One region of the Methylopila sp. 73B genome, then DNA from elsewhere that is predicted to be linked to it. Evidence: predicted binding sites of a transcription regulator. Region 1 holds the regulator's gene; the other holds the start of a gene.
What was found. The regulator LexA, encoded in region 1, represses DNA repair genes until DNA is damaged. The targets are predictions, from matches to a motif close to TGTTCNNNNTGTGTTCNG.
Positions count from the first base shown of each region.

Region 2: the regulator LexA is predicted to act here: its motif matches at 1,820-1,837, upstream of K244_RS21715 (DUF3072 domain-containing protein).

Region 1 is NZ_JAFV01000001.1:1,160,258-1,163,674, reverse strand. Features, by position in the region: gene K244_RS0105635 (ComEC/Rec2 family competence protein) at 1-1,509, shown strand, start outside; gene lexA (transcriptional repressor LexA) at 1,503-2,204, opposite strand; gene K244_RS0105625 (vitamin B12-dependent ribonucleotide reductase) at 2,515-3,417, opposite strand, start outside.
Region 2 is NZ_JAFV01000001.1:1,917,947-1,921,363, forward strand. Features, by position in the region: gene K244_RS0109305 (DUF1176 domain-containing protein) at 1-960, opposite strand, end outside; gene K244_RS22645 (BA14K family protein) at 1,186-1,692, shown strand; gene K244_RS21715 (DUF3072 domain-containing protein) at 1,850-2,158, shown strand; gene K244_RS0109320 (tRNA-binding protein) at 2,168-2,530, opposite strand; gene K244_RS0109325 (hypothetical protein) at 2,527-3,246, opposite strand; gene proC (pyrroline-5-carboxylate reductase) at 3,333-3,417, opposite strand, start outside.

The DNA.
Region 1 (3,417 bases):
GCGGCGGCGCTCGTCACCGGCGTGCGCGGGCCGATCAGCGCGACCGTCGAGGACGAGATGCGCGCGGCCGGCCTCAGCCACATCCTATCGATCTCCGGGCTGCACATGGCGCTGGTCGCGGGCACCCTGTTCTGGCTGGTGCGCGCCGCCCTCGCGCTGTCGCAACGCGCGGCGCTCGCCTGGCCGGTGAAGAGCATAGCTGCGATCGTCGCGCTCGCGGGCGCCGCGTTCTACCTCGCGCTTTCCGGCGCGGAGGTGGCGACCCAGCGCTCCTTCCTGATGGTCGCGATCGTGTTCGTGGCCGTCGTTGTCGGCCGCCCGGCCGTCACCCCGCGCAACCTGGCGCTCGCCGCGCTGGGCGTCATGACGCTGACCCCCGAGGCCGTCCTGGGGCCAAGTTTCCAGATGTCGTTCGCGGCCGTCGCGGCGCTCGTCGCCTGGTTCGAGGCCCGGCCGCGCGATGAGCGTCCGCCGCCCGACGGCCGGGCGGCGCGCGCGCTCCGGTGGCTGAGGACCGCGGCGGCGCTCGCGCTCGTCACCACGCTGGTGGCGGGGCTCGCGACCGCGCCCTTCGCCGCCTACCACTTCCACCGGGTGACGCCCTACGCGCTGGCCGGCAACGCGCTCGCGACGCCGCTGATCAGCCTGATCGTCATGCCCTGCGTGGTCGGCGGCCTGCTGTTCGCGCCGCTCGGCCTCGACGGCCCCTGGTGGAGCCTGATGGGCTGGGGCCTCAGCGGCGTGCTGGCGATCGCCCGCGCGGTCGCCTCCTGGCCGGGCTCCGAGCGCGCGATCCCAGCCTTCGGCGCCCCGGCGCTCGCCCTGCTGTCGCTGGGGCTGGCCTGGCTCTGCGTGTGGCGAACCGCCCTCCGCTACGCAGCCGCGCCCGTAATTGCGGCGGGCCTCGCTTTGGCTGCGGCTCCTGGGCGACCGGACCTGGTGATCGACCGCGACGGCCGCGCCGCCGCGATCCGGGGCGCCGACGGGCGGCTGGCGCTGCTGGGCGCCCGCCCGACCACCTTCGCCGCGAAGGTCTGGCTCGCGGCCGACGGCGACATCGTCGACCGCGACGGCCGGCCACCGAGGTCGGCGACGCCGCGCTGCGACGCCTATGGCTGCGTCGGCCGGCTCGACGACGAACGCGACGTCGCGCTGGTCTGGGACGCGCGCGCTTTCGAGGAGGATTGCCGGCGGGCGGCGCTCGTCATCACCCGGCTTGAGGCGCCGCCTGCCTGCGCTAAGACGGCGGCCGTCATCGACCGCGCCGCGTTGCGCGCCACCGGCGCGCTGTCGCTCACGCGCGAGGGCGACGCATTCGTCGCGACCGCCGCGCGCGATCCCGCCGGACATAGGCCCTGGGAGGGAGCGGCGGCGACGGTCCGCCCGCCGCCGGACGTTCTGGCGCTGCGTTTCGAACCCCGTCGTCCGCCGCAATCGAGTGACATTACAAAGCCGGTCGACCCGACCGACCCGGCCGACGACGACTTGCCTTTGGACGACGATCAGTAGCGCCGGATCAGCCCGACGAGCCGCCCCTGGATCGCCACCCGGTCGGGGCCGAAAATACGCGTCTCGTAGGCCGGGTTCGCCGCTTCGAGGGCGATCGACGCGCCGCGCTTGCGCAGGCGCTTCAGCGTCGCCTCCTCGTCGTCGACGAGCGCGACAACGATGTCGCCGGTGTCCGCGACGGTCTGCTTGCGGATGAGGACAAGGTCCCCGTCGAGGATGCCGGCCTCGATCATCGAGTCGCCGCGCACCTCGAGCGCGAAGTGCTCGCCCGTGGACAGCATGTCGGGGGAGACCGCGATGGTGTGGCTCTTCGCCTGGATCGCCTCGATCGGCACGCCGGCGGCGATCCGGCCCATGACCGGGATCGCGACCATGCGGTTGTCGTCGTCGTCCGACTGCGGCGGGCGCACCCGCCCCAGATTGCCCTCGATGACGTTGGGAGCGAACCGGCCCGTGGGCCGCGAGACAGGGGGGGCCGCCGCCTCCGGCAGCTTCACCACCTCCAGCGCCCGCGCGCGGTTCGGCAGGCGCCGGATGAACCCGCGCTCCTCGAGCGCCATGATGAGGCGGTGAATGCCGGATTTCGACTTGAGATCCAGCGCGTCCTTCATCTCGTCGAAGGAGGGCGGCACGCCGGTCTCCTTCAGCCGCTCATGGATGAAGCGGAGCAGTTCGTACTGTTTGCGCGTCAGCATGGGCGGGCCCGCCAAGAATCAAAACAAATCATGAACAGATATCTACCTGTTCTAGATGTGTTCCGCAACTCTTAACGTTCCGTTCCCGCGCGGCTTAACAAGCCTTGGGCGCCGAGGCGCCGGGCGACGCGGGGGAGATCTCCCTGCAGGACCACCACCGGCCCCAGCGCAGCATGCGCAAACGTTCGTCGTATGTTCCATAAAGCTTTCCGGGCGGCCCCACTGGGACCGCCCGGGTTCTCGAAAGGTATTGTCCAGCTACGGACAGCCGAAGGCTCGTAGAGAGCGCGGATCTCTACGTCGTCGGCGTTCAGCTGCAGCCGCTCGTGCTTCCGCAGGTGTCGCACTTCAGGCAGGTGCCGTTGCGGACCATCGTGTAGTTGCCGCACTCTGAGCAGTTATCGCCTTCATAGCCTTTGACGCGAGCCTCCATGCGGCGGGTCTCGGCGGTCTTGGCGGCCGGGGCGGGCGCGGGGGCCTCCCAGGCGAGGTGGCCAAGGGCCTCCTCGGCCGCCGGCTGCGGCTCGCGCTTGAGGGCGGTCGCCCCTTGGACGGCGAGGCCCGCGGAGACGGGACGGGGCGTCCCGATCGTGGTCACGTTCGACGCGCCCTTCGGCTCAGGCGTCGGGCTGACGGACGGCACCGCCGACAGCTGACGACCGCGCAGCAGACCCTTCGACACCGGCGCGCTCGGGGCCTTGCCCTGCTCGACGCCGCCGCCGATCGCGTCCGGCGTGATGTCGGAGGGGTCGACGTGCGCGAGGTCGTAGCGCGAGAGGTAGGAGATCGCGAGCTCGCGGAACACGTAGTCGAGGATCGACGTCGCGTTCTTGATGGTGTCGTTGCCCTGCACGAAGCCGGCCGGCTCGAAGCGGGTGAAGGTGAAGGCCTCCACATACTCCTCCAGCGGAACGCCGTACTGGAGGCCGAGCGACACGGCGATGGCGAAGTTGTTCATCACCGAACGGAAGGCGGCGCCTTCCTTGTGCATGTCGATGAAGATCTCGCCGATGCGGCCGTCGTCGTACTCGCCGGTGCGCAGATACACCTTGTGCCCGCCGACGATCGCCTTCTGGGTGTAGCCCTTGCGGCGGGACGGCAGCTTCTCGCGGTCGCGGATCAGCTGGACGCGTTCGACGATCTTCTCGATCACCTGAGCGGTGCGGGCCGCGTTGGGCTGCGCGACCAGCGCGTCGACGGCGTCCTCTTCGTC
Region 2 (3,417 bases), 760 kb from region 1:
GCCCCACTCCCAAGTCCCGACCTGCCCGCAATCGCCCTGCGCGCGGCCGCGGTCGAAGGCGGTGAGCTGCTTCTTCGAGGGGTCGTAGGCGACGTTCGAGAGCACGTCGACGCCGGTCCAGCCGACCGATTCCAGGAAGGCCGCGAACAACAGCGGCTCGAACCGCCCCGCCGCTCGCGACGGATCCTCGAGGAAAAGCGTGAAATCGACGTTGGTCGCGCCCGAGGCGCAGACCATCGCCCAGAGCGTCAGCCCGCCGCCGAGATCGGCCGCGAAGGATTCCTCGGCCAGGAACGAGGCGTCGGTCTCGTTGCGGTCCCAGACGGGGCAGTCGCGATCGACCATGATCTGGCGCAGAGCCGGCGGCGCGTTCTCCCGGCTCACGTCGCGCACCTGTCCCGAACGCACCGCCGGCGTGTCGCCGCCGACAAGAGCGATCAGCGCGTCCGGACGGTCGACGCGTCCTTGCGCGCGATCGACCTCGGCGAGCGCGGAGGCGAACCCCGGCAAAGCGAAATCCGCCGACAGGTCGCGGCGATCCTCCGCGACGATCGCCACGGTCAGCATCTTGCCGCGCCGGAGAAAGGGCAGGAGCTTCCGGGTGGCCGCGTCGGAAAAGCGGATCTCGACGCCCCCGCCCGGCCCCGGGGCGCTCGCGAGATCCGCGCCCGAGGCGAAGCGGATCGGCGGACCTCCGTCGACCGCGAGCGCCACGCGCGGCCGGTTCAGGGCGCCGTCGACGTCGATCGACAAAGTGAGCTTCGGCTGGGCGTCCTTGGGGCCGGCGCGTTGCGCCGCGAGCGTGGCGGACGTCGCGGTGGTGCGGGACGCGGCGATCTCGACCCGACAGTCTCCTGCCGGCTTGCCCGTTCCGCACGCGACGTTCCAGCCCTCGAACTGGGCGGCGTCGGCCGCGCCGCCGGCGATCATCAGGATGAGGCTTGCGAGCAAACGGCGCATGGCGGGTCGCGACCTCGGACGCAGCGGACGGCGCGCGACCCTAATCCGGAATCGCGCCGAGACAAATCAGACCGACAGCCAAGGCCTCGCGAGGTCGTCACGCAGACGTGAGGCGCCCGGCCGGCTGCCGCGAAACCTTCCGCCGGACGGTCGAGTTATCTCCGGTGGGAGAGGCGCAGAATCTGGCGCGCAACGCGCGCCCTTAAAAATCAGGAGCTTCAAAAGATGCGAAAGACGCTCGCCATAGCGATCGCCGCAACGATCGGCCTGACGGGAGTCGTCAGCGCCGAAGCGGCTCCGCCCCGCGCGCCGAAGCCGCGGGCGACGCTGGAGCAGGTGCGCGCCCAAGCGCTGACCGACATGCAGACCGGAGACATCCAGACCGTGGATCGGCGCCGCTGGCGCGGCGGACGCGGCTGGGGCGGAGGTCGCCACTACGGGGGCCGTCGGCATTTCTCCAGCCGGCGGTATTACGGCGGACGCCGGCACTATGGCGGGCGCAGGTACTACGGACGGCGCTATTATGGGCGGCGGTACTATCGTGATCGGGACTACGGCGGCTATGCGGCGGCAGGCATCGCGGGCCTGGCGGCCGGCGCTCTGATCGCGGGAGCGGCGAACGGCCGCAGCTATTCGCGCGGCGACAGCTACTGCGCACAGCGGTTCCGCTCGTACAATCCGCGGACCGGCACCTATACGGGCTACGACGGGCGCCAGCGCGCCTGCCCGTAAGCCGCTCCGAACGGCGGCGTTGGACCAGCGCCGCCCGTTCCTCCGAAAGCCCCGGCGCGCGCCCCGCGCCGGGGCTTTTTCGTGTCCGCCGTAGAGGAACCGTCATTCCCTTCGAGCGTTTCCCTCTGTGAACGAAGACAGAACGAGGAAACGCCCCATGGCTGAAAGCCGCCCGCAAGCCCATGTCGACGCCCGCCGTGCGGCGGACCCCGATGCGCCGACGCCCGGCGCTCCGGCTCACGAGGTTCACCCCAATCCGAAGACCGCGCCCGATCCCGAGAGCAACGCGGAGAAGGATCCGAGTGACTGGGTGTCCGGCGACGAGCCGATGACCGGCGCTCAGGCCTCCTACCTGAAGACGCTCTCCGAGGAGACCGGCGCCGAGGCTTACAAGCCGGACCTGACAAAGGCCGAGGCCTCGATGGCGATCGACGAACTCAAGGACGCCCGCAACCAGAAGCGCTGACGCGCGTGTTCAAAACAGGCGGCCGCCGTTCGGCACGGCGGTCGTCGGCGACAGCAGCACGACCTCCCCGTCGGCGTCGGGCACTCCGAGGGTCAAGACCTCGGAGATGAACTTGCCGATCTGACGCGGCGGAAAGTTCACCACCGCCACCACTTGACGACCGATCAACGCCTCTGGCGCGTAGTGCTTGGTAATCTGCGCCGACGATCGCTTCACGCCAATGTCCGGGCCGAAGTCGATCCTGAGCTTGATCGCGGGCTTTCGCGCCTCGGGATAGGGCTCGGCTTCGACGACGACGCCCACACGGACATCGACCTTCAGGAAATCGTCGAAGCCTATGACGGGCGACGCGGCTTCAGCAGTCCAGCTCACGCGGCGCTCGCCAGGTCGTCGGCGTCGTCCTTACGGGGCCGGCGAGCGAAGGCGCGGTCGCACACGTCGCGAAACGGAGCCGTCAAGCGGAGCGCGTCGTCGGCGCGGCGGGCCCAGCGTTCGGCCTTGCGGAGCTCCTCGTCGAGCGCCTTCATGGTGCGGGCGAGGCCCTGATCAGAATCGTTCAGGAAGGTCTCGAAGACGCGCGCGTTAACGAGCACAAGCGCCTGAGCGCGAGCGGCCCCCAACGGGCCGGATTCCTGCACGCCGGCCGCCGCCAGCATCCACTGCATCGACGAGACCGCGACCTTGTTCATCTCGGCTGCGCCGAGCGGATCGCGCATCACGCCGCGGCGGGCGGCGCGCAAGCCCTCGCGGTAGGGGGCCAGTGCCTCGAAACGCCGCATCAGCACGTCGAAGAGACGCTCGCGCGCCGGCTCGTCGGCCATATCCTTGACGTCGTGATTGAGGACGTCGAGATCGATCTTGCGGACGAAGCCAGCCAGCACCGCGCCCTTCGAAGGGAACAGGCCGCGAAGGTCCGCCAAGCCGATACCGGCCCGTTCGGCCAGATCATGCAGGCCGATCTCGCCCCACGGCCTCTCGGCGAGCAGCGAGAACAGCGCGTCGATCGCTTTGTCGCGCGGATCGGGTCCGGGCTCGGCCTTCGACGGCTTCGCCGACGAAGCGTCGCTAGACGATGGATTGCGTGCCATGGCGCGTCTCCTCGCGGGTTTGTGGTGCTCGCTCGTCACGCGATTATGGGCACGGCGCGCGTTTGTTCCAAGGCGGCCCGTGCGGCTTAGCCCGCAAGTTCCCGGGAGCGCGCCGTCGCCGCCGCCACGGCGCGCTCGAGCAAAGGATCGAGGCCGTCGGCCGCCATCAGG